2 regions of the Sedimentibacter sp. MB35-C1 genome follow, and region 1 is predicted to be linked to the other one. Evidence: riboswitches for the same ligand, from Rfam matches in the RefSeq annotation. Region 1 holds a riboswitch; the other holds the start of a gene.
What was found. A riboswitch is a leader RNA that binds a small molecule or an ion and turns the genes downstream of it on or off. The one in region 1 is predicted to bind cyclic di-GMP.
Positions count from the first base shown of each region.

Region 1 (7,757 bases):
TAAGGGGAATGAGATGGTAAGCAACGAAGATATAATCAGATTACAGCTGGTTAATGGTTTAGGAAGAAAAACAATAACTAAAATTTTAAGATACATTGAAAACAAGAAAATAAAGTTAAATAACTTTCACGATATAGTAAAGCTGTTGAAGGATATGGGAGTTAAGAGGCTTAAAATTGACCTGGAAAAAATAGAAAGAGATGCATTGGAAATTTTTGAATGCTGTAAAAAAAATAAGATTAAAATTATAGGCATATATGATGAAAGATATCCGAAGAGGCTTAAGACTATAGAAGATAAACCATTAATTCTTTATGTAGATGGTGATCAGAATTTACTTAATCAGGAAAACATCATCGCTATAGTAGGATCAAGGAATCCTTCACAGGAGGGATACGAAGTCAGTTCAATCTTTGCAGAGAGACTTACAGAGGAGCAGTGCTGCATAGTAAGTGGTTTTGCATCAGGTTGTGACGAGTCTGCTCATAATGGATGTCTACAAGCCAGAGGAAAAACAATAGCAGTTATACCTTCAGGGCATCTTCATGTAATTAAGAATAACAAAGTTTTGTATAATATGATAATTATAAACGGCGGCGCAATAGTATCAGAGCTGCCTCCAAACGCAAAGACAGAAAAACATGCCTTTATAGATAGAAATAGGATTGTTGCTGCTCTCTCTGACGGAATAATTGTGATAGAAGGAGGACAGAGAGGAGGAACTTCGCATACTGTTAAATTTGCGAACGCTTATAACAAGCCTGTTGCGTATACAACGAGCTTTTCATTTGCAAAACAAACATCAATATTCAGCAATAATATTGAGATAATAGATAGCTTTGAAAAACTTGTAAATTTTAAAAAAAAATCGTGTAAAAAAAATCTTGACAAAGTAGCAGCGCAGTAGTATAATCAATTTTGTTGCTGACGAAAGCGACTTCGCGGATGTGGCGGAATTGGCAGACGCACTAGACTTAGGATCTAGCGGGATACCGTGGGGGTTCGAGTCCCTTCATCCGCACTAACAGATGAACCTATCAAATTATGGTAGGTTTATTTTTTTACTCTAAATCGTACAAAAACCTCACAAAATTATTTGAATATTAAGTCATAAAAAACAGCCATTCAAAAGAATAACACAATCAACTCCTGTTAACATAATATATTACAAGAAATAAATTATGGAGTGAGGTAAGAAATGAATATTGTTGTGGAAACTGACAGGTTAATTATAAAAGAATTTGAGGAAGCAGATGTTCCAAGCCTTTATAAAATAGAAAGTGATAAGAAAATTATTGAATTTTTACCGTGGGTTAAATTAAGTAATGAAAAAGAATGCCGAAGGCAGATAAAGAAATATATAAATGAATATAAAAAAAACAAATTGAACAGCTGGGCGGTAGCAATAAAAGAAACAGGTGAAATAATTGGTATAACACGTTTAATATATTCAAATAAAATAAAAGGAGTCGAACTGGGAACAAAAATTCTACCAGAATACTGGAATAAGGGATATGCATCTGAATTAAGCAGAGCAATTGTTGATTATGGATTATATGAATTGGGAATTGATGAAATTACGGCGGTAACGGATATAAATAATGTAGGAGCCATAAAATCACTGATAAATATGGGCATGCAACTTAAGAAGTACGGCTATTATAATGGAACAGAGGCTGCGTTTTATAGCATAAAAAGAGAATAGTAAATATAACGTCATATATTCAACTATTTTGTTGACAAACATATGAGGGTATGATACTATTAACTTAATTAAATAGGCAAAATTTTCTAAAGGAAATGGCGCAAAGCTATAGGGTCTAACCCATGAAAATGGTATGACAGCCAGTTGCTGTACGTTGGTACATTTATGATTGTTAGCTTTGCTGTCTCCAGCAAAGCTTTTTCTATGCCATTGAATATGAAAAGGCCTACATACAGGAGTTGACGAGCTATGAAAATATTAAGAATATTGATTATTTCATTGATTATGATAATTGCTTTTTCATCTGCTGCATATGGTGAAGATTTGTACAAAGGATCAAAATCGGAAATTGATGTATCGGATTCTGCTGATGGCTATATAAAAGTAAGATATTTAGATGAAACTACAAAAAAGCTTAAGGTAATAATTGAAAAAGAATCTGAGCAATATACATATGACTTAAACAATAAAGGAGAATATGATACATTTCCACTTCAGATGGGAGACGGAAAGTATAAGATCAAAGTGTTTGAAAACATTAGTTCAAACAAATATGCTACGAAACAGACCATAAGTATTGATGTTAAGTTAACTGATCCAAATGCTCCATATTTAGTATCAAATCAAATGGTGAATTATTCAGACGAATCTGACACTGCAAAAAAAGCAGAGGAGCTTACTGAAGGGAAAGCAACAGATATAGAAAAAGTAGATGTTATATATGATTATGTAATTTCAAACATTGTATACGACAACGATAAGGCAAAGACAGTAAAGAGCGGGTATCTTCCTGTTCCGGATGAGATACTTAAAAGTAATAAGGGTATATGCTTTGATTATTCGTCTGTAATGGCAGCCATGCTTCGATCACAATCAATTCCTACAAAGCTTGTAACTGGGTATTCGTCAAATTTAAGCGCATACCACGCTTGGAATGAAGTTTATACAGAAGAAACAGGGTGGATAACCTTAAATGAGATGTATTTTGACGGAGAACATTGGAAGCTTATGGATTCGACAATTGCTTCGACAGCGAAACAATCCAATAGTCCTAGGGTTATAGAACAGACGAACAAACTAATAGATTCAAAATATTACACAAAAAAATATGAATATTAAATGCATGGGAGGGCGTAAGCCCTCCCTGAATTTTTATATTAATTTTCTTGCCATTGCATCTGGATCCATGGCATAGAGCAAGGCATTCTCCTTTGTTATCATTCCGCTTCTATATAACTCTAAAATACTTGTATCCATAGATTTCATTCCTTTTCCGTCCAAAGAATAAATGACACTGTTTAGTTGATGCACTTTAGAGTCTCTAATTAAATTTGAAACAGCATTATTAACTACCATAACTTCAAATGCAGCAGCTCTGCCTAAAACAGGAGAAGGAATCAAGTGCTGGGATATTACAGCTCTTAGCTGCATTGACAGTTGTATTCGTATTTGCTGCTGTTGGTTAGAAGGGAATACGTCTATTATTCTATCCATAGTATTTGCGGCTCCTGTTGTGTGAAGGGTTGAAAGAACAAGGTGCCCTGTTTCAGCTGCTGTAAGAGCAATTTCTATAGTCTGCAGATCTCGCATTTCACCGATAAGCATTACATCAGGGGCTTGCCGAAGTGCAGAGCGAAGGGCGGATACATAGTCTTTAGAGTCTGTAGTTATTTCCCTTTGACTTACTATAGATTTTTTGTGCTTATGTATAAATTCAATTGGATCTTCAAATGTCATTATGTGGCAGTTGCGTTCACTGTTTATTTTGTCGATTATGCATGCAAGAGTAGTAGATTTACCGCTGCCTGCCGGCCCTGTTATTAAAATCAGTCCTTTGGTCTTTGTGTATAAGTTCATTACATCATCAGGTATACCTAATTTTTTTGGATCAGGAAGATCAAAAAAAACAGACCGTATAACAGCTGCATATGAATTTCTCTGCATGTATGCACTTACTCTGAATCTTCCGAGCTTTGGTACAGAAAATGAAAAATCAGCATCTCCGATATTATATAATTCATCAATGTTATCTTTTTTTGCTATTTTAAAGACTTCATAAATAATTACATAAGTATCTTCTGCAGTCAGAGGAATATCATCAGCCGAAACAATTTCTCCCATTATTTTATAAGAAAGAGGTATTCCTGCTATAATAAAAATATCCGAAGCTTTTTTTTCAATAGCATATTTAAAAATATCTATAATTTTCTTCATGTTTATTCAAATCCTTCCCATAGGTTGTAGTTTTCTTCTTCGTAAGCCGGCAGCTCAATTGATGATAATTTCCATTTTTCAATATAATAATTTGGCTGCTGAGTGCTTTCATCGAAGCTAATGACTAATGTTACACAGATTTTTTGATTTTTTTCACCAATTGATTCATAATAAATTCTCGCTGAATCATTAGTTTGATCAACTATTGAGATGTTATTAACTTGATCAAGTAAAAGTACAGCATCAGATATATTCTCTATGTCTTTATCTGAAATAAGCGTATCATATATTTCAGCCAGCTTTTCCTCAGCATTTCCGTGAACCTTATAGTAATCAAAGTTCATTTCAGCTGTTTTTTTTGACAATTTTAAATCAGAATAAGCAGTTGTAAATGATAATACGGAAAAAATTGTAAGGCATAAAGAGACAAATATAATTACTATGAGAGATCCTCCCATACCAATTGATACACTGGAAGATTTATGTTTTCTGTTTTCCACAGCTACCTCCTTACATCGTTAAGCGGGAAGAATTTCTTGGTTTCGATTTTATATACGACTGTACTATTGTGCTCCCTGTCAATAAATGGATATGGTTTTGATTTTAGAGCGGTTATTACAATATCTTTTAGAATTCCCGAGCTTCTGTGTGAACTGCTGATTTCAATCATTATGCTGTATTCACTGTCATGCTCTGAACATGCAGTCCAGGTATTACTTAAATAGTTTATATAACTTATGTTATTGCCATTTGATTTAATTGCATTGAAGTTACTATCCATATAATCGTTCATTTCATCTATGTTATTAGAAGACTTAATAATTTCTGCAGTTGATTGTATTATATTACCGGCTGTAACCATATCATTTGCTTTTAATTGGGTAAATTTTGCTGCTGCAAAGCAGTTTAAGATTATTACTCCGGATACGGCGAATATTAATATGGATATAATTATTTCAACCAGAGATAATTCTAAGTTTATAGAGACCTTGTTTTTCATTTTAACCTCTTATTCAGAATATAAATTTATTATAAGTTCAGAAGTTTTATCATTTTCAGATGTAGTAAACTTGTACAAATCACTAGAAAGTTTTTCTATTTCGAAGTTTTCTACATCCATTATCCTCATTCCGTCATCAGGATTAAATTTCATGCCTGCATCTGTAAACATTTCGTAAATGCTGTTATCATAATAATAAATCCATGTTTCGTAATTTTCTGTATCATATGTTTCAGTTATGACTATTGCATTATTGCCATTTATATCTTCAATACGGATATTGCCGTTCTCGTCATTTTGACGTATTTTATTTGAAACATATGACAAAGAAACTCTTTTTGTATAATTAGAGTTCCTATTGCAATTAATACCCAAGTATACATCTTTTCCAAGCAATATAATCATTACTGATAAAATAACAATCATCAGGAAAAGAAGCATAATAAAAACAAATTGAAACGAAAATTTATTTGAATTTTTTTCTTTAATCATTTAGCTCTTCCTTATTTTAAATATATTTCTATATCAGGCATTATATTTGAAGCAAAAATAGAGTAGCTTATTACATACTTGTTATGATCAATAATTAATCCGTATTCATTTTCCAGATACGTAATATCAGGTGGATAAAATCCTTCAATTGCGTAACACTGAACAGCACTTCTCTTAATCGCATCTGCTAATATGTCGTACTTTTCCTTTTCAGCTGAACTATGAACATTTTCAACAGAATTATAAAAATAGCAGATAAAAAAAATAATAAAAATTATTGTAAAGATTTTTAATTTAATATTTTTCAACATAGAAATCCTTTCTTAAGCAATTGAAGACATTATATTCATTAAAGGAAGCATGACAGAAATCAATATAAATCCGATTACAATGCACAAGGTACCTACAAGAACTGGTTCTATCAACGAAACCGCTCTATTTATAGATTGATCTGCTTCAGATTCGTATATGTTTGTAAGTTTTCTCATTACAACGTCCATTTCTCCTGTTCGCTGACCCATATTGAGCATTTGTAAATGCATGCTCGAAAACAATGATAATTTTGAAACTGATTCAACAAAGTCATTTCCCGAACTTAAATAATCACTGCATTTTTTGATTTTGCTTTTTAGTTCGAGTTCTTGTACTATGTCGAGAAGTGTGTTAATTGAATTTTCAACATTCATTCCGCTTGATAACAGCAAAGACATGCTTGAAGCAAATCTGTAAGCAGTAATTTTTTTCATTATTGATTTTGAAAAGACAAAATTATTTAAAAGTTTATTTAAAATTGTTTTTCCGCTGTCTGTACGGGAGAGTATGTATGCAACAGCAATTAATATCATTGATGCGAGCACAGTAATTAAGACAACCTTACCTATAATGACACCTGTTGAAAAAGATATTGCAAACGAGTTTTTAGTATATCCTAGCTCTTGGATCATGCTTTCAAATATTGGAAATATTTTTGTGACAAGAATAATAATTACAAAAGACATCATAATAAACAGCATTAAGGGATAAAATACAGAATTTCGTATCTTTGATTTTAAATACGATTCTCTATCATAGTATTCTGCTAAAGCGTTTAATACATCATCCAACCGCCCTGTCATACTTCCTATCTGACACATATTTATTATATATGGAGGAAAGCAACCGGAATTTTCCATTGCCTTATACAAAGGAACCTTGCCAGAAAGTTCGGATCTTAACAAGCCAAGAACCTGCTTAATATTTCCATCTTCCATGTCAGTGTACATCCAGTTGATACCGTCAGAAATCAGCATTCCCGATTTCAATATCATTGCAACCTGAGTACAAAAATAAGATAATTCAGATGAAGAAAGATTATTAACTGATGCGTTTTTCATATATCCACCATCCTGTATAATTTGTAGCATTTAAATAATTATATTATAATTAGGTTTTAAACTCAACAATATTATCTATAATTTTACATAATTCGTTAAAATTCTCATAAATATTGAAATTTATAATGATAAGCATATGTTTTGAATGAAACATTAGCCGGTGACTTCATATAATAGATTTGTTCGCTAACAATTAAGCTACAAAAGTCCAAATATAAAAGGAAAACTAAAAAGATAAAAAGGGGATTGACAAAGGCAATCAAGTAAGCTACAATTATTAAGCACTTCGAATTTGGAACACATAGACTGAATATAAGATAAAAAAATATAGAAAAAACAGTTGACATCGAATTCGAGTTATGCTAAACTAACAAAGCTGTCGATGAGGACGGCAAACAAAATGAAAAACATACTTGACATTAGTTGTTAAATATGATAAGATTTCATTCCGGTTTATAAAGATTTGGAAATAAAAAAACAGTTGACAACATTGATGAGATGTGATAAACTACTTAAGCTGTCGCAAAAAACAGCGAAGAACCTAGACAATAAAACAGCATAAGAAACCTTTGAGAGTTCAAAGAAAAAAAGAACTAAAGAACCAAAGTAAAGAAAGACAAAGATAAGCTAAGCGCTATCTTGAGCAAGAATATAAAACGAGAGTTTGATCCTGGCTCAGGACGAACGCTGGCGGCGTGCCTAACACATGCAAGTCGAACGAGATTTACTTTTTCACTGAGAGCTCGAACATCTACATCAAGCACAAAAGTGTATAATATAATAAGATGTAGAAAAACAGTGAGTTGCACATTTGTGCTTCACGCTAAATCCAAGAGACAACACACTTGAAATTCGAGAGCTAAGTGAAAAGGTAAATCTAGTGGCGGACGGGTGAGTAACGCGTGAACAATCTGCCCTGTACAAAGGAATAGCCTCGGGAAACCGGGATTAAAACCATATAACACTTGATGAC
Region 1 covers NZ_CP133188.1:2,898,698-2,906,454, reverse strand. Annotated here, with positions in the region: gene RBQ61_RS14155 (DNA-processing protein DprA) at 14-907, shown strand; tRNA gene RBQ61_RS14150 (tRNA-Leu) at 942-1,021, shown strand; gene RBQ61_RS14145 (GNAT family N-acetyltransferase) at 1,199-1,705, shown strand; cyclic di-GMP riboswitch class I at 1,771-1,857, shown strand; gene RBQ61_RS14140 (transglutaminase-like domain-containing protein) at 1,955-2,824, shown strand; gene RBQ61_RS14135 (type IV pilus twitching motility protein PilT) at 2,858-3,919, opposite strand; gene RBQ61_RS14130 (hypothetical protein) at 3,922-4,419, opposite strand; gene RBQ61_RS14125 (hypothetical protein) at 4,422-4,919, opposite strand; gene RBQ61_RS14120 (DUF4860 domain-containing protein) at 4,929-5,411, opposite strand; gene RBQ61_RS14115 (hypothetical protein) at 5,423-5,722, opposite strand; gene RBQ61_RS14110 (type II secretion system F family protein) at 5,735-6,784, opposite strand; rRNA gene RBQ61_RS14105 (16S ribosomal RNA) at 7,437-7,757, shown strand, end outside.

Region 2 (7,757 bases), 1.6 Mb from region 1:
CGCTTCAAACTGTTTTGCTTACGTGTCTATCACATTCTTTGGAGGAGCTTTCCAGCTCTCTTCGGCTACAGTTTTCTGTCTCTTTGATATGTCCTCAACCCCAAGTATTTCTACTTGGTTTGGGCTCTTCCGCTTTCGCTCGCCGCTACTTACGGAATCATTTTTTATTTTCTCTTCCTAAGGGTACTTAGATGTTTCAGTTCCCCTCGTTCCCCTCATACAGCTATTTATTCACTGTATGATACATAAGGTTTACCTTATGTGAGTTTCCTCATTCGGATATCTGCGGATTATCGGCTGCTTACGCCTCCCCGCAGCATTTCGTAGTTTGCCACGTCCTTCTTCGGCTCCCAGTGCCAAGGCATTCGCCCTTAGCCCTTTCTATCTTGACCTGTTTGTCATTGTTATGTCTTCATAACATTTTTTTTTGGTTAAATTGTATTTATTATTTAAAATTTGAATTTAACTTTTCTCAATGTCTCGCAGTTTCATTCTCCAATTTATTTGCTCCTTATGGTCGCATAAATTGGGAATTCGTTGCGAATGTCTTACCTTCAATTTTTTTCTTCCTACGGTCGAAAAAATTGGGTAAGGCATCTTCTCTTTTTTCCTATGCAATTTTCAAAGTTCTGTGGTTTTATACTGTATCCTTCAGTCTTGCTTTACTTTTGTTTAAAGCAAGCAATAAAACAGCATAAGTCCTTTAGTTCTCCTTAGAAAGGAGGTGATCCAGCCGCACCTTCCGATACGGCTACCTTGTTACGACTTCACCCCAGTCATTGATCCTACCTTCGGCGCCTGCCTCCTTGCGGTTAGCTCAGCGACTTCGGGTATTACCAACTTCCATGGTGTGACGGGCGGTGTGTACAAGACCCGGGAACGCATTCACCGCGACATTCTGATTCGCGATTACTAGCAACTCCGACTTCATGTAGGCGAGTTGCAGCCTACAATCCGAACTGGGATCGGTTTATTGGGATTTGCTCCAGATTGCTCTTTCGCTTCCCTTTGTACCGACCATTGTAGCACGTGTGTAGCCCAAGACATAAGGGGCATGATGATTTGACGTCATCCCCACCTTCCTCCGATTTATCATCGGCAGTCTCTTTAGAGTGCCCAGCTTTACCTGCTGGCAACTAAGGATAAGGGTTGCGCTCGTTGCGGGACTTAACCCAACATCTCACGACACGAGCTGACGACAACCATGCACCACCTGTCTCCCTTGCTTCCGAAGAAGAGAGTACATCTCTGCACTGGTCAAGGGGATGTCAAGCCTTGGTAAGGTTCTTCGCGTTGCTTCGAATTAAACCACATGCTCCGCTGCTTGTGCGGGTCCCCGTCAATTCCTTTGAGTTTCAGTCTTGCGACCGTACTCCCCAGGCGGAGTGCTTATTGTGTTTACTTCGGCACTGACCATCGCTGGCCAACACCTAGCACTCATCGTTTACAGCGTGGACTACCAGGGTATCTAATCCTGTTTGCTACCCACGCTTTCGTGACTCAGCGTCAGTTACAGTCCAGTAAGCCGCCTTCGCCACTGGTGTTCCTCCTAATATCTACGCATTTCACCGCTACACTAGGAATTCCGCTTACCTCTCCTGCACTCAAGTAATACAGTTTCAAATGCTAACTATGGTTAAGCCTTAGCCTTTTACATCTGACACATACTACCGCCTACTCACCCTTTACGCCCAGTAAATCCGGACAACGCTCGCCCCCTACGTATTACCGCGGCTGCTGGCACGTAGTTAGCCGGGGCTTCCTCCTTGGCTACTGTCATTTTTTTCTTCACCAAGGACAGAGTTTTACGATCCGAAAACCTTCTTCACTCACGCGGCGTCGCTGCATCAGGGTTTCCCCCATTGTGCAATATTCCCCACTGCTGCCTCCCGTAGGAGTCTGGACCGTGTCTCAGTTCCAGTGTGGCCGTTCACCCTCTCAGGCCGGCTACTGATCGTCGCCTTGGTAGGCCTTTACCCCACCAACTAGCTAATCAGACGCGAACTCATCCTATACCTCTAACGATTTGACTCATCGACCATGCGGTCATCAAGTGTTATATGGTTTTAATCCCGGTTTCCCGAGGCTATTCCTTTGTACAGGGCAGATTGTTCACGCGTTACTCACCCGTCCGCCACTAGATTTACCTTTTCACTTAGCTCTCGAATTTCAAGTGTGTTGTCACTTGGGTTTAGCGTGAAGCACAAATGTGCAACTCGCTGTTTTTCTACATCTTATTATATTATGCACTTTTGTGCTTGTTGTAGATGTTCGAGTTCTCAGTGAAAAAGTAAATCTCGTTCGACTTGCATGTGTTAGGCACGCCGCCAGCGTTCGTCCTGAGCCAGGATCAAACTCTCGTTTTATATTCCTGTCGCAGTCTCATTCACTAATTTATTTGCTCCTTGCGTCGCATAAATTAGGAATTCGTTGCGGTTGACCTACCATCGATTTTTTCTCCCTTTTGGTCGATAAAATCGGGTTAGGACATACTCAAGATAGCGCTTAGCTTATCTTTGTCTTTCTTTACTTTGGTTCTTTTTTTCTTTGAACTCTCAAAGGTTTCTTATGCTGTTTTATTGTCTAGGTTCTCTTCGCTGTTACCCTAACAGCTTGAACAGTTTATCACATCCAAGTGATGTTGTCAACTATTTTTTTATTTCTCTGTTTACTTCGCATTTCCTTGTGAAAGGAATGTTATCTTAGCACATATAAAAGTGATTGTCAACATCTTGTCCCTATCCATATTTTTCATACTTATTATAAATTTTCCTAAAACTAATTGCAATATATAGGACTATATGATAAAATAAATTAAATAAAACTTATATTTTCACTTCAACCGATAATGGCAAACCTAATGAAAATTAGCGGCGCAAAGCTATAGGGCCTTTAAACTGGCAGCCAGCTACCGAAAGGAAGTTTTTTATTTTATTTCCTTCATATAGGTTGAAGAACGTTAAAGGAGGATATCAAAATGTACAAAGGAATTAAGAAAACAGCTTCTCTTTTGGTCATCATGATTGGAATTCTTGCTTTACTTGGCCCTGTTGCACAAGCCTATCAAAAATCAGAGCAGAACATAAGCCAGGAACTTTTAATTATGATTGAAGAGACAAATAACTACATTTACAAAGAGATCGATAAGGCTGTGGAAAAAGCAGAAAAAGAGGTTCTCAAAGATCAAAGCGAGCAGCAGTTAAACAGGTCAATTGATAGAATTATTGAAAACCTGTTAAGGAAAACCAGCAGGAAAGTAGACTTATTAATTAAAAAAGCTGCAAGAGAAGGTGTAGTATTAACAAAGACATACGTTGAAGTTCAGATTTATGACAGAGTAGTATTAGTCGACCCTTGCTATGCTCATTAAAAAAATTTAGGAGAGATTGAATCTCTCCTAAATTTTTTGCTTTAATAACATAATTATTATACGATTTATTTAATCAAAAAAACATAATACATCACCTATTTAATATAGATGCATTTTGATGAGTATTTACTGTTGAAGGGTTTGAATCACATCTACTGCCAAAAAAATAACGCATACCCCCCAGGCTGATGCCGTTTTTGGAAAGGAGAATTGTCTTGTAACTGAGGCACTGCAAAAGTCATAACCGAAGACATAGTAGAGAGACAAAGCGCTAATTATAACTAAATATTTTCTTTTTTCCATATAGTGATATAATAGATTAACACTATTGATAAGGGAGCAATTACATGGAAGGCTTGTATATTTTTAAAGATAGCAAATGCATTGATCAGATAATAGGAACTTCAACGCTGAACCTGCTTGCTAAAAAAGATGATTTTGAGATAATGCTGTATGAATTTAGGGCTGATCGCCCAAACAGTATTACTCCTGGAAACTTTAAAGATTTAATGGAATTTTATTATATTATTGAAGGTTCAATAGTTATAGGTACCGGAGGCGAAAGCATAAAAATGCAAAAGGGTGATTATTTTTATGTCCAAAATATAAAAGAAACTGTTCCTTTCCGAACAATCACTGATACCAAAATGCTATATATCACTTCTCAGCCTGTTTACAACCTTTTGTCTGCATATACCCACGACCTAAAAAACTTATTGGAAAAATCTGAAGCAAAGGATCTATATACTCACAGGCACAGTAACAGAGTACAAGATTATTCAGTTAGAATTGCAGACAAGCTAGGGCTTTCCGGTGAAATTAATTACACAATAGCTCTTGCATCTCTTTTTCATGATGTGGGTAAATACTTTATACCGGATGAAATACTAAATAAACCTTCGAAGCTTAGCAATGACGAATTTAATTATATAAAAAAACACAGCACATACAGCTCTGAACTTTTGCAAGGAAAGTTTTCAAAGGATGTTGCAACTATTGTTGAGCAGCATCACGAAAGGCTGGACGGTTCAGGTTATCCAAATAAATTAAAAGAAAATGAGATACGAATGGAAGCAAAAATAATTGCTGTTGCAGATTCATATGATGCCATGACATCTGACAGATCATACCGCAGCGGAATGCCGCCTAACCAGGCAATTGAGGAGCTTAAAAGTTTAATAGGAAAATTTTATGACAAAGATGTTGTTTTTGCTCTTGAAATGATTTTAAAAGATGATGGCATTTTATAATTTATTATATAATCACTCCTATAACGATTATAATAATGGACTAAAAGCGTGTTTAAACTAAAAAACTATAAATTCTGTTTAATTTTTCCAAAATAATAATAGCCATACAGTAAATACTAAATTATATATTATTATAAGGAATGGTGATCATGAATAAAGTGCATTACACTGTGTCGAGACTTCAGAATAAAAACATGAAAACTCAATTAAAGAATGTCTTAGAAGATATTGAAGGAGTCAGCATGGTCAATATAGATATTGGCAGAAGTTCTGTAGAAGTGGGATATGATGATAACACAGATGCTGGCAAAATTAAACAATGTATTGAAAACACAGGATTTAAAGTTGAATAGAAACCTGCCTCATTTGCAATATATCGCAAATGAGGCAGGTTATTTATTATTCTTGCCATGTATGAATAAGATTTTCGTTTTGGCCCCTTGCAAACACATCCGTTCTATTTGTTCCCCACGAAACTGACGCCGGCTCTGAATTTATATTCCCACCCATGTCCTGCCATTCATTCCACTGAGAACCATTCCAACTTTTTCTAAATAATCTGTTGTTTCTTCCCCCCGCAAATACGTCTATATGTCTTGGCCTGCGCGAAGATACGGAAGGTCCGGAAGTTAGTATTCCTCCTAGACTTTCCCAATCATTCCATCGCCTTCCGTCCCACCATTTATGAATTAAATCGCTATTAGCCCCCCGAGCAAATATGTCTATTCGATTTGGTTCCCATGATATCGCTGCTGGTGCCGACGTGAGGATTCCGCCAAGATTTTCCCAATCGCTCCATCTTATTCCGTCCCACCATTTATGCCACATGGCATTATCATTTCCTCTTGCAAAAGTATCTATTCGATTTGGTCCCCATGATGAGGAAGCAGGTGCTGATGTTAGTATCCCTCCTAAACTCTCCCAATTGCTCCACTGCCTTCCGTCCCACCATTTATGCCACATAGCATTGTCCGTTCCTCTTACAAAAGTATCTATGCGATTAGGCCCCCATGATATTGCTGCTGGTGCTGATGTCACCACTCCCCCTAAATTCTCCCAATCCGTCCATCGCGTTCCGTCCCACCATTTATGCCACATAGCATCATCCGTTCCTCCTGCAAAAACATCAATGCGTCCTGGTCCCCACGAAGATGCGGCAGGAGATGTAGTCAACATACCCCCAAGATTCTGCCATCGCGACCATCCACTTCCGGGTGCAGGCTCAGATACAGGCTGTGTATCCCTAATTAAAAGCAGCAGCATCTCAATAATTCTCAGCATATATCTGTCAGCTAGATCTCTCGGTATATTATATTGTCTGATCATAAGACCAAGCAAAGGATACCTGCTTTTAAACTGATTGTATATCTGTGCCGGTGATCTGTTCACATCTGTCTGACCTATCAAAAATGAAACTAAGAAAAGCAATAAGTAATCAACCCTACTGCTGTTTAATCCATTACTCTCCAATTCTCTGTATATTTCATCATTCTGAATCCTAAACCTTCTTACTATGTCTTGTGCATTTCTCTGCCTCTGAGCTGCTATAAAATTTGAGTCGTCATAAATAGGAAATTGAAATCCTTCATATGTTTTTTTGTCCATGTTAACCTCCGAAATATATTTATTATATTATTTTATTTAATTATTTACTTCTTGTTCCTCTTAAGAAATAAATACTTTGCATGAAGGAACTTTTTTTATGTGGGCCCGTCTATATAGTATACATTTTAATTTATCAGGGAGGTTTTTATGAAAAAATGGATAAAATTAATCACTATAACATCGGTGATACTGTGCATATCAATAGTCACGGCATTAGCAGTTCAAGCCGAATATACTCATGTGCAGCCGTTTTACTTATCATTTACTGGTAATGTAAAAGAAATTGAAAAAACTGGCGAAGTTATTACAAAAATATTTTTAGAGAATGAAGAAGGTTCGCAAGCATATTTTATGTTCAACGAAAATACGTATTTTGCAGATGACATGCAAATTGAAGAAGGCGATAGAATAACAGGATATTATGAATCTGACAAGCCTATGATTTTAATTTATCCGCCACAGTATACAATTTGTATTGTCACTCCGGTTTATGAAGATGGATTTGTTAAGGCAGATAAATTTGACTCTGATCTTACCAGCAGAGATGGACAGCTAAGGATTAACATATCTGAAGATACAGAAATCTTATGGGAAAACAACACAGAAATTAATTGGATAAAAAAACCGACTTTAGAAGAAGTTGAAAAAGTCCTTTCAAATAGACAAATGCTTGTATACTATGATGTAACCACAAAAAGCATCCCTGCTCAGACAACACCTAATAGAATAGTTGTATTGTCTCAGCAGACAGAAGATAAACCTGTAATATTTGTAAATGATGTAGAGCTTGAAACCCCTAATGTATATATAAGCGAAACCGGAACCGTTATGATTCCTGTTCGCGTCATATCGGAAGCTTTAGGCTACGAAGTAAAATGGAATGGAGATGAAAGGGAAGTGACAGTTGGTAATGATATTTCATTTGTAGTGGGTGAGAACAACTACTTGTCAAATGAAACCTACATATCACTGGAAGATGCAACATCTTTAAAAGATGGCAGCACATATGTTCCTCTAAACTTCTTCAAAAAAGTTATGAATATTGATAATCTCAGTGTGGTCGGAAGTAAGATAATCATAAATGCATTGCCTTAGTTTCTATGCTCTACCTATTTAGAAGATTCTCTCAACCATGACTGGAGTTTTTACCCAATCTACAAAATTTATAGCTTGTAGTAAAAGTCTTGGGTATCCAATATAAGAAAGCAGTATTCGGCACTTGTCGAATACTGCATCTAAATTTATGTTTGTGATTTTACAATTTATAATTTATTTAAGTAGATTCATATCTGCAATTTTAAATTGGGCACCGCAAACACTTGTTTGAAATTTACATGTATGCAGTCCATCCACCGTCAACTTGAATGCATTGTCCATTAACAAATCCTGATTCATCGCTGGCAAGGAATACAGCAACCGCAGCAATTTCATTAGGAAATCCATATCTTGGATTCAGGCCTAATCCCAATCCTGTGCGTTCCGCACCCTCTTTGTTAATGTTTTTCATATATTTACCTTCACCTATTTCAGTA
Region 2 covers NZ_CP133188.1:1,249,979-1,257,735, reverse strand. Annotated here, with positions in the region: rRNA gene RBQ61_RS05765 (23S ribosomal RNA) at 1-392, opposite strand, end outside; rRNA gene RBQ61_RS05760 (16S ribosomal RNA) at 718-2,366, opposite strand; cyclic di-GMP riboswitch class I at 2,841-2,916, shown strand; gene RBQ61_RS05755 (hypothetical protein) at 2,978-3,370, shown strand; gene RBQ61_RS05750 (HD domain-containing phosphohydrolase) at 3,718-4,620, shown strand; gene RBQ61_RS05745 (heavy-metal-associated domain-containing protein) at 4,770-4,973, shown strand; gene RBQ61_RS05740 (sialidase) at 5,020-6,225, opposite strand; gene RBQ61_RS05735 (copper amine oxidase N-terminal domain-containing protein) at 6,373-7,320, shown strand; gene RBQ61_RS05730 (glucose 1-dehydrogenase) at 7,556-7,757, opposite strand, start outside.
Region 2: it holds a riboswitch for cyclic di-GMP, as region 1 does, so the genes downstream of both, RBQ61_RS05755 (hypothetical protein) here and RBQ61_RS14140 (transglutaminase-like domain-containing protein) in region 1, are expected to answer to the same signal.